Regions from separate parts of the Burkholderia stagnalis genome, predicted to be linked through region 2. Evidence: riboswitches for the same ligand, from Rfam matches in the RefSeq annotation. Region 2 holds a riboswitch; each other region holds the start of a gene.
What was found. Region 2 has a riboswitch for cobalamin ahead of cobG (precorrin-3B synthase). Riboswitches for the same ligand answer to the same signal wherever they lie in the genome.
Positions count from the first base shown of each region.

Region 1: linked by a shared signal. The riboswitch ahead of ABFO07_RS06225 (TonB-dependent receptor plug domain-containing protein) and the one ahead of cobG (precorrin-3B synthase) in region 2 are both predicted to bind cobalamin.
Region 3: linked by a shared signal. The riboswitch ahead of ABFO07_RS21245 (CbtB domain-containing protein) and the one ahead of cobG (precorrin-3B synthase) in region 2 are both predicted to bind cobalamin.

Region 1 is NZ_CP156685.1:1,302,191-1,305,456, reverse strand. Features, by position in the region: gene ABFO07_RS06225 (TonB-dependent receptor plug domain-containing protein) at 1-1,709, opposite strand, end outside; cobalamin riboswitch at 1,775-2,029, opposite strand; gene ABFO07_RS06220 (hypothetical protein) at 2,195-2,545, shown strand; gene ABFO07_RS06215 (cell division protein ZapA) at 2,542-2,856, shown strand; RNA gene ssrS (6S RNA) at 2,937-3,118, shown strand; gene ABFO07_RS06205 (EVE domain-containing protein) at 3,206-3,266, shown strand, end outside.
Region 2 is NZ_CP156685.1:2,276,281-2,279,546, reverse strand. Features, by position in the region: gene ABFO07_RS10590 (precorrin-8X methylmutase) at 1-591, opposite strand, end outside; gene cobG (precorrin-3B synthase) at 584-1,936, opposite strand; cobalamin riboswitch at 2,044-2,235, opposite strand; gene ABFO07_RS10580 (bifunctional cobalt-precorrin-7 (C(5))-methyltransferase/cobalt-precorrin-6B (C(15))-methyltransferase) at 2,325-3,266, shown strand, end outside.
Region 3 is NZ_CP156686.1:985,770-989,035, reverse strand. Features, by position in the region: gene ABFO07_RS21255 (2,3-butanediol dehydrogenase) at 1-765, shown strand, start outside; gene ABFO07_RS21250 (CbtA family protein) at 829-1,554, opposite strand; gene ABFO07_RS21245 (CbtB domain-containing protein) at 1,567-1,776, opposite strand; cobalamin riboswitch at 1,824-1,965, opposite strand; gene ABFO07_RS21240 (histidine phosphatase family protein) at 1,941-2,573, shown strand; gene ABFO07_RS21235 (VC0807 family protein) at 2,634-3,266, shown strand, end outside.

The DNA of each region.
Region 1 (3,266 bases), 970 kb from region 2:
GCGCCGCTGACGAGCCACTCGCCGCCGACGCGCAATGGGCCGAACGGGTGGCTCGCCGACGCCGACGCAAACCGCCGCGCGCGGCGGTCCAGGTCCTGATTCTGCGTTTCGTTGACCGGATTCTGCAAGGTGCCGGCCACCCGCACGTCGGTTGCGCCGACGTGCCCCTGCCACGATGCCTCGAGCCCCTGCACCTTCGCGCGGCCGACGTTGCGCGCGACATAGAAGCCGCTGCGCGCGTCGGGCTGGTAGTCGATCAGGTTCGCGTAGCGGGTCTGGAACGCGGTGACGCGCACGACGCCCACTTCGTCGGACGCGTACTGCACCGCGGCCTCGACCGAGTGGCTGCGCTCGGGCTGGATCGACGCGTTGCCCGCGTTCGGGTAGTAGAGGTCGTTGAAGGTCGGCGCGCGAAACGCGCTCGAATAGCTCGCGGTGACCTTCCAGCGATCGGTGAGCTCGAGACCGTAGCCGAGATAGTAGGAATTCGCGCCGCCGAAATCCGAATACTGGTCGCGCCGCACGCTCGCCTGAAACTGCTGGCGGCCGACGCGCCCCGTATAGCCGAGCCAGCCGGAGTTCACGTGGCGCTGCGGCGCGGAATACACGTTCGACATGAACTGCTGGTCGAGACGCTCGTAGCCGGCCTGGATCGTGTGATCCTGCGCGATCCGGAAATCGTTCTGCCACGTGTACTGGCGGTTGTCGGTATTGAAGTGGTCGGTGTACGCGCCGTTCAGCTGCGTCTGGCTGCGATCGTTGCCCGCGGCGACACTGACGTGCGTCGTCCACCAGTCGAACAGCTTGCCGTTCGCGAACACGCGCGCCTGCTGCACGCGCGAATAGAGATTGTTCAGGTCGGCCGGCGCGCCGAATGCATTGTCGTAGCTGTTGTTGCCGTTCGCCTGGAAGTAGCTGACGCCCGCGTCCCAGCGCGCATCGAAGCGATGGCGCAGCGATGCGGTCACGCTCTCGTTGAGGTAGCCGTTCGCGTTCGGGTTCGCACTCGGCCGCTTCGCCGGGTCGAGCGCGGAGAAACCGTTGTCCTTCTCGCGCGCGACCGCCACGCTGAAGGTCGTCCTGCCGTCGCCGTCGAGCCGGCCCGACACGCCGGCCTGCTGCGTCTGCGTGCCGTAGCTGCCGAGGCCCACCGCGAAATTGAAGCGCGGCGGATGGTTGCCGCCGTCCTTCGTGAACACCTGCACGACGCCGCCGATCGCGCCCGAGCCGTACAGCGACGACACGTTGCCGTTCACGATCTCGACGCGCTGGATCTGGTCGAGCGGCAACTGGCTGAGCTGCGCGTTGCCGAGGCTCGCGGAGTCGACCCGCACGCCGTCGATCAGCACGAGCGACTGGTTCGACTGCGCGCCGCGCAGGAACAGCGACGCGTTCGCGCCCGGGCCGCCGTTGCGCACGATCTGCGCCCCCGGCGCGAACGCGAGCAGGGTCGGCAGATCGGCGCCGGGGTGCGCGGCGATGTCCTGCGCGTCGAACACGGTCGTTTGCGGAATCGCGTCGGCGAGCGCCTGCGGCGCGCGCTGCGCGGTCACCACCATCGGCGCGAGCAGCGGCGCGTCGGCGTGCCGCCCGGCGGCGGGTGCGGCGGAGTTGGAAGACGGGGTGTCGGCGGGGGCCGTCTGCGCGGCGGCCGCGAGCGGCAGCCCGCATAGCGCGCCGAGCGCGGTGCGGGCGATTGGGGTCAGCATCGAAGAAGTCCTGTGAACCGCAGCGCAGCCTGCTTCCCCGCGGGCCGCGCGTCACGGAGCCCGCGTGCGGGCTCCCCGCCTCGGCCGGTATCCGGGCTGGCGGCGTTCCGGCTCGCCTTCCCGCGCGAACAGCACGCGCAGTGGCCTGCGCCCGCGTGCATGTGGCACACGCCGAGCGCACCCGAGCCGGCCTGCATCGTCCGATGCGGCCGCTTACCGTTGCGGGGGCAGCGCAGGTTGGCGGCACGCTGCGGCGCCACGCCCTGCTTCCCGTTTAACCGCGCGTCGCACGCGCGAGCACCGAGGCGGCGCCAGTTTAGGAGCGGGCCGCGCGAGCGTCAAGAAAGCATCCGGCCGCACGCAAAACCGGCTCGCGATGCGCGCATTCGAGGCAAGAAGCGGGGGTGTTACGACTGGAAACGTTACAGATGTCGGAATGCGCGTTATTCCGCGCTAAAATGCTGGGTCTTTAGAGGACGCAGCAGATGCTCAACGAACTCGAAACCCTATCTCAAAATATTGGCCGACTGATCGCGCTGAATCAGCGCTATCACTCGGAACGACTCGCGCTCGAGGAGCAGGTCGCGCAATTGCGCGCGGAAACGGACACGGTGCGCAGCGAGCTCGCGCAACTGCGCGAGGAACGCAATGCGCTCGCGGAGGAACGCGACACGCTGTCGGCAAAGATCGACGACGCGCAGGTGAAGCTGAACGCGATTCTCGAGAAGCTGCCGCGCACGAAGAGCGTGGCGGAGGCCGACAACCAGCTCGACCTGCTGGATACGCAGGCGCGCACCGATCGCGACGACGCAGCCAGCCACGGAGAACACGCATGAGCACCAAGCAGATCGAAGTCTCGATTCTCGGCCAGGCCTATCGGCTTGCCTGTTCGGCCGAGACCGAAGCGGCGCTGCTGGAGGCGGTCGCGCGTGTCGACGCGGAAATGACGAAGATCCGTTCGAACAGCTCGGTGCGCGGCACCGACCGCATCGCGGTGATGGCGGCGCTGTCGCTCGCGTCGGAACTGCTGCGGCTGCAAACGAGCGTGCGTCACGGTGAAGCATTTCCGGCGGAAGAAATCCGGCGTACAATGCACCAGATGAACGAACAACTCGGTGCGGTGCTCGCACAGCACGAGACGCAGTAACCTCGAATCGAAGCGTCGATTTTCCTTGATCTCGACGGTCAACGGTGGTCAAATTGGCGCGTAGATTCACAGTTCAATCAGCTTCCCTGCCTGGTTCGCCAAGGTCATATATTCCTTGAACCAATGCCATGTGCACGGTTGCGGAAATTTGTAGCACGGGCGCGCGCGTCACTCTGTCTGATGTACCCGAAGTGCTGCTAACTGCGACCAATTCTGAACCCCAGGTTCAGGATGCCGGCCTAGCGGCTAAGGCGGGGGCCTATCCAACGGCATCGGGCAATTCCCGGTGCCGTTTCCTTTTGTAGCCGCCGCTGTTTGCAGCAGCCTCTTTCTGCGTCGATTACGATCCATGCAATTCTGGCTGATGAAGTCCGAACCGGACGAAGCGAGCATCGACGATCTCGCGAATG
Region 2 (3,266 bases):
GGCCGCCATCGCGCTGCCGCCGCGCCGGCCGAGCAGCGCGACGTACGGCACGCCGCGGCTGTCGGCGGCGAGCAGCGCCTTCGACTCGGCCGCGCCGATGAAGCCGACCGGGAAGCCGAGGATCAGCGCGGGGCGCGGCGCGCCGGCGTCGATCATGTCGAGCAGGTGGAACAGCGCGGTCGGCGCATTGCCGATCACGACGACGCTGCCCGCGAGCTGCGCTCGCCACAGTTCGAGCGCGGCGGCCGAGCGCGTGTTGCCGAGCTGCCGCGCGAGGTCGGGCACCTCGGGCTCGCCGAGCGTGCAGACCACGCGATTGCCGGCCGGCAGCCGCGCGCGCGTGATGCCTTCGGCCACCATCTTCGCGTCGCAGAGAATCGGCGCGCCGGCGGCCAGCGCCGCGCGGCCCGCTGCGCCCGCACCGGCGGAGAAGCGCAGATCGTCGACCACGTCGACCATGCCGCACGCGTGGATCACGCGCACCGCGAGTTTTTCGAGGTCGGCCGGGATGCGCGACAGGTCGGCCTCGGCGCGGATCGTCGCGAACGACTGGCGGTAGATTTCCTGCCCGTCGCGTATGTAGTCAAGCATCGTAGGGGTCCTGGCTTGGCCGCGCCTCGCCCAGGCGGGCCGCGGCTTCATCGATCGTCAAGTGGCGCGCGAGCGCGGTGCCGAGGCCCGCTGCGCCGTCGCGCCGGTAAAGGTCATAGTGCGCCGGCCCGACCGCGACGAGCGTGTGCGCGGCGGGATGCGGCAGTGCGCAGTGGCGCTCGCAGCCGGTCAGGTGCAGGTCGCGCACCGTGCCGATGCGCGCGGCGAGTGCGAGCGCGTCGCGCTTCGTGTCGGCGCGCGCCTTCGCGCAACCGGCGCTGCCCGCGCAGGCCACCATCCGCGCGAGCGGATCGCCGGGCGACACGACGAGGCCGAGCGCGGCGAGCGCGTCGCGCACCGTGGGGGCCGCGCCCGTCGCGACGCCGTGCACGAACACGCCTTGCCACGGCGTCATCGACAGCGTGCCGTCGCCGTGCGCGTCGGCGAGGGCCGCGAGCCGCTCGAGCCGCGCGCCGTCGAGACGGCCGAGCGCGAACTGCGCGCCGACGCTGCAGCGCCCCGCGTCGCGCACCGGCTGCGCACCGAAGCGCAGCGCGGGATCGGACGGCGCACGCCGCCAGTCTTGCAGCGCGGGATCGGCGGCAAGCGGAAACGGGAGCGTGGCTTGTGCGCGCGCGAGCAGCGTGTGCGCGCCGCAGGTGGCCAGCAGCGCACGCATGCGCGTCGTGTCGGCCGGCGCGAGATCGAGGAACGCGAGCAGCAGCGCGCGGACCAGCGCGACGGTATCCGCCGGTGCGACGTCGACGAGCGCGGGCGCAGCGCCGGCCGCGACCGGCGGGCAGCCGGCGAGCCCGGCCGCGATGCGCACTGCGCCGTCGCCGCGACGCCACGCGGCGAGCCAGATGTCGTGCGGATGATCGAGCGCCGCGATGCGCTCGCCGCCGTCGAGCTGGATCGCAAATTTCGGCGACAGCTCGAAACGGCGCGGCTCGCGCGCGAGCATGTCGAGCAGCGGCGCGGCGAGCGCGGCGCTGTCGACGAGCGCGTCGGGGTCGCGTCCTGCAAGCGGATTCAGCATCAGGTTGCGCACGTCGTCGCTGGCCGCGAGCGCGGCCGCATCGCCGTCGGCGTCGACGAGCGGGCCGAGCCCCGCGTCGAGCAGCGCGCGGGTAAGCGCACCGGCTTCGCCGGCGCGGATGCCGCGCACCTGCAGGTTCGCGCGGTTGGTCGCCTCGATCACGCCGGAGCCGTGCGCCTGCGCGACGGCGGCGATCGCGCGCGCCTGCCGCGCATCGAGCCGGCCGCCCGGCAGCTTGATCCGGCACAGGCCGCCGTCGGCCGCGGCGACGACGCGCACGAGCCCCGGGCAGGCCGACGGGCGCACGGTGGGCGAAGCAGGGGACGGAATGGGGGTGGAGCTCAACGGGGCATCCGAGCAGTGTCGCGCCGCGGCCATCGCATCGGTACACCCCGCCCGATGCCGGCTGGCACGCACGCACTTTCAGGCCGGCAGGTCTCCTGGCTGACAGGTCGACGCCCGCTCCGGGCCTTCCCGGACCAGCCAGTGGCGCCAAGGTGGAGACGGGCTCGCTGCCTACAGTTGCGGGGGCAGCCACAGCGGCGCGGTGCGCGCCCTGTGTTCCCTCTTCGGCCCCGAGGGGCACCGGCGAACGAACGCTGTATTATGCCTTTTTTCGCAACGAAGACCTATGCGCGGCGTCATGGCGGCCGCGTGCAGCAACATGACGGAATCGAACGATGGAGAAGGGCGCATGACGGCGTGGCTGACGGTGGTCGGCATCGGCGACGACGGTTATTCGGGGCTCGGCCGCGCCGCGCGGCGCGCGCTGTTCGATGCGACGCGCGTGATCGGTGCGCCACGGCACCTCGACATGCTGCCCGCGCGGGTCACGGCCGCGCGCGAGGCCTGGCCGCAGCCGTTCGACGTCGCGGGCGTGCTCGCGCGCCGCGATGCGCCCGTGTGCGTGCTCGCGAGCGGCGACCCGATGCTGTTCGGCGTCGGTGCGACGCTCGCGCGCCGGCTTTCTCCCGGCGAGTGGCGCGTGCTGCCCGCGCCGTCGTCGCTGTCGCTGGCGGCCGCGCGCCTCGGCTGGGCGCTGCAGGACGTCGGCGCGGTGTCGCTGGTCGGCCGGCCGCTCGCGACGCTCGCGCGCCACCTGCTGCCGGGCCGGCGCCTGTTCGTGCTGAGCGCGGACGGCCGCACGCCGGCCGCCGTCGCGGCGGAGCTGGCCGCGCGCGGCTTCGGGCCGAGCCGGATCAGCGTGTTCGAGCATCTCGGCGGCCCGCTCGAACGCCGGGTCGACGGCATCGCGGATGCGTGGTCCGTCGACGAAACCGCGGCGCTGAACCTCGTCGCGATCGACTGCCGCGCGGCGCCCGACGCGCCGCGGCGCGCGCTGACGCCGGGCCTGCCCGACGACGCCTATCGCCACGACGGGCAACTGACCAAGCGCGACATGCGCGCGCTGACGCTCGCGCGCCTCGCGCCCGCGCCGGACGAATTGCTGTGGGACGTCGGCGCCGGCTGCGGATCGATCGGCATCGAATGGATGCGCGCGCATCCGTCGTGCCAGGCGATCGCGATCGAATCGCACGCGGAGCGGCAGCGCTTCATCGAACACAATCGCGACGCGCTCGGCGTGCCGGGCCTGCAGCTCGTCGCCGGGCGCGCGCCCGACGCGCTCGCGGGGCTC
Region 3 (3,266 bases), on a different replicon from region 2:
TGCGGCACCTGCTGGTATTGCCGGCACGGCCTGTACAACGTCTGCGAGAACCTCGCGTTCACCGGGCTGATGAACAACGGCGCGTTCGCCGAATTCGTGAACGTGCCCGCCGAGCTGCTGTACAAGCTGCCCGACGGCTTTCCGACCGAGGCCGGCGCGCTGATCGAGCCGCTCGCGGTCGGGCTGCATGCGGTGAAGAAGGCCGGCAGCATCGTCGGCCAGACGGTGGTCGTGGTCGGCGCGGGCACGATCGGCCTGTGCACGATCATGTGCGCGAAGGCGGCCGGCGCCGGGCGCGTAATCGCGCTGGAAATGTCGGCGGCGCGCAAGCAGAAGGCGCTGGAGGTAGGCGCGAGCGCGGTGATCGACCCGAAGGAAACCGATGCGCTCGCGCAGGTCAAGGCGCTGACGGGCGGCTACGGCGCGGACGTGTCGTTCGAGTGCATCGGCCACACCGCGACCGCGAAGCTCGCGATCGACGTGATCCGCAAGGCCGGCAAGGCCGTGATGGTCGGCATCTTCGAGGAACCGGGCGCGTTCAACTTCTTCGACCTCGTGTCGACCGAGAAGGAAGTGATCGGCTCGCTCGCGTACAACGGCGAATTCGCGGACGTGATCCGCTTCATCGCGGACGGCCGCATCGACGTGCAGCCGCTGATCACCGGACGGATCGCGCTCGGCGACATCGTGTCGCGCGGCTTCGAGGAGCTGGTCAACCACAAGGACCGCAACGTGAAGATCATCGTCCGGCCGACGGCCGGCTGACGTGCGCGCCGGGGCCGGCCGCCCATCGCCGGCCCCGGCGCGCCGCCGCAATCGCGCGGCGCGTTACGCGCGCGAGCCGACCAGCCCGCTGCGCTCGGCGAGCGCGCCGAACAGCAGGCCGATCGTCGTCCACATCACGGCCTGCATGCCGATCGCGGCCACGCGGAATTTCCACAGCAACGCGGCCGGGAACCCGTCGGGCACTTCGTTGAAGTCCGGCAGCGCGAACTGCACGAGCGCGATCAGCACGACGAACACGAGCCCGCCGCCGATCGACGCGTTCCATTCGCCGACGCGCGCGGCCAGCTGGCGGCGCACGCCGAGCGAGAACACCATCGCGGCAATCGAGATCGCGATCATCAGGAAGAACAGCCCCGTGCGCACGCCGATCGTTTCCGGATCGCCGACCGCCGGCGGATTGGCCGGGTATTTGAGGTTCGGCACGACGACCAGCGCGACGAACGCGGCCAGCGCGAGCCATGCGGACAACGCCCGCGCGCCGAGCTTCCCGACCCGCCCGTACGCATACGCGAACGTCAGTGCGAACAGCCCGCCGAACGCGGCCCCGTACGTGACGACGGCGGTCAGCAGGCCGACGCCGGCCTGCGTGTCACGGCTGACGAGTTCGGCTTCCGGCTCGTCGCCGTGCGAATGGGCTTCGCCATGCTTCTCTTCGAACGCGATCGCCTGGCTGACGTGCGGCTCCCCGGCCACCCTGGCGAAACCGAACGTGAGCAGACCCGCGGCAATGCCCGCGAGCATGCCGCGTACCAACAGCTTTCCGACCATGAACGCCCCCTGTCAGTGGCAAGGAAAGCCGAGCAGATGGCGGCCGTCGTGAACGAACTCGTGGACGAACATGCCGGGAATCAGCGACGTCGCGCCCTCTTCGGCGCCGACGAAGTACAGCGCCAGCAACAGGAGCAGGCCGCCGAACACGGCCCACGGCAGGAGTTCCCGGACGGGAATGGGCGCCGGTGCGACAACCGGCTTGAGAACTGCGTCGCTCATGATGAAACCTCCAGGGGGGAAAGCGCGCCCCGACGAACGGTTGAAGAATGACAGTGGCGACGAAGGCAGGTCTGGCTTTCGGAAACGTTGGCGACCGATTACAGTGGCGCGACCGCGCCGGATTCACACCGGCTTCCGCACTTCGCAACGGGGGGATTGTACGCGTGAACGTTCCGGATCAGAAAGCGTCGCGCCGCACGCCGTCGCCGCAGCGTACGCAGGTGCTGCTGATCGCCCATGCCGCGACGCAGGCCATGCGCACGGGCACGTTCCCCGACGACGACGCGCTGGACGCGCACGCACTCGCGCAGGTCGCCGATGCACGCGCGCGGTTGCCGCAGTTGCAATATCCGCCCGGCGCGACTGCGCTATGCGGCCCGGCACGCTGCGCACGGCAAACCGCCGCCGCGCTGGCGCTGCCGGCGGCCATCGAGCCGGCGCTGGCCGACTGCGACTACGGCGCGTGGCGCGGCCGGCGTCTCGCCGACATCGCGCACGACGCGCCCGCGCAGCTCCACGCGTGGCTGACCGATCCGGCCGCGTCGCCGCACGGCGGCGAATCGTTCGACGCGGTGCGGCACCGGGTCGCCGCGTGGCTCGACCGGCTGCCGGCCGGCAACGTCGTTGCGATCGCATCGGCCGCGGTGATCCGCGCGGCGCTTGCGCACGCGGCGTGCGCTGCGCCGGAATCGGCGTGGCGCGCGGACGTCGCGCCGCTGTCGACGGTCGAGCTCGCGCGCGATGCGCACGGATGGTCGGTCGTATCCGGGTTCCCGCCCCGTGCAAGCGGCGATTGAATGCCGATATACTCGATCGCATCTGATTCGAGTTTCCGAACCCGTCTCATGGAACCTCCCGTGAAACCGCGCGCCGGCCTGCTCCTCGAACTCGTCGTCAACCTGCTGCTGCCGTGGGTCGCGTACCGGATCGCCCATCCGTACGTCGGCGAAGTCGGCGCGCTGTACGCGTCGGCGATTCCGCCGGTCGTCTGGTCCATCGTCGAATTCATCCGCACGCGCCGCGTCGACGCGGTGAGCGCCGTCGTGCTGTTCGGCATCGCGCTGTCGATCGTCGCGATGGCGCTCGGCGGCAGCCCGCGCGCGCTGCTGATGCGCGAATCGCTCGCGTCCGGCGCGATCGGCATCGTGTTCCTGCTGTCGCTCGTGCGCGAACGTCCGCTGATCTTCTATCTCACGCGCGCCACCGTGGCCCGCGGCATGGCGGGCGGCGCCGCGCGCTTCGAATCCGCGTGGGACGAGCAGCCCGTGCTGCGGCAGACGCTGCGCCTGATGACGTTCGTCTGGGGCGCCGGGATGAGCCTGGAAATGCTGTTCCGCTGCTGGATGGTGGTGAACTGGCCCGTCGAGCGCGTGCTGGTCGTTTCGCCGATCACCGGCTATGCGGTGTTCGGCGGCCTGCTGGTCTGGACGTTCTGGTACCGGCGGCGCATCCGCGAGCGCAGCAGCGTCGACATCCCGAACCGCGACGGT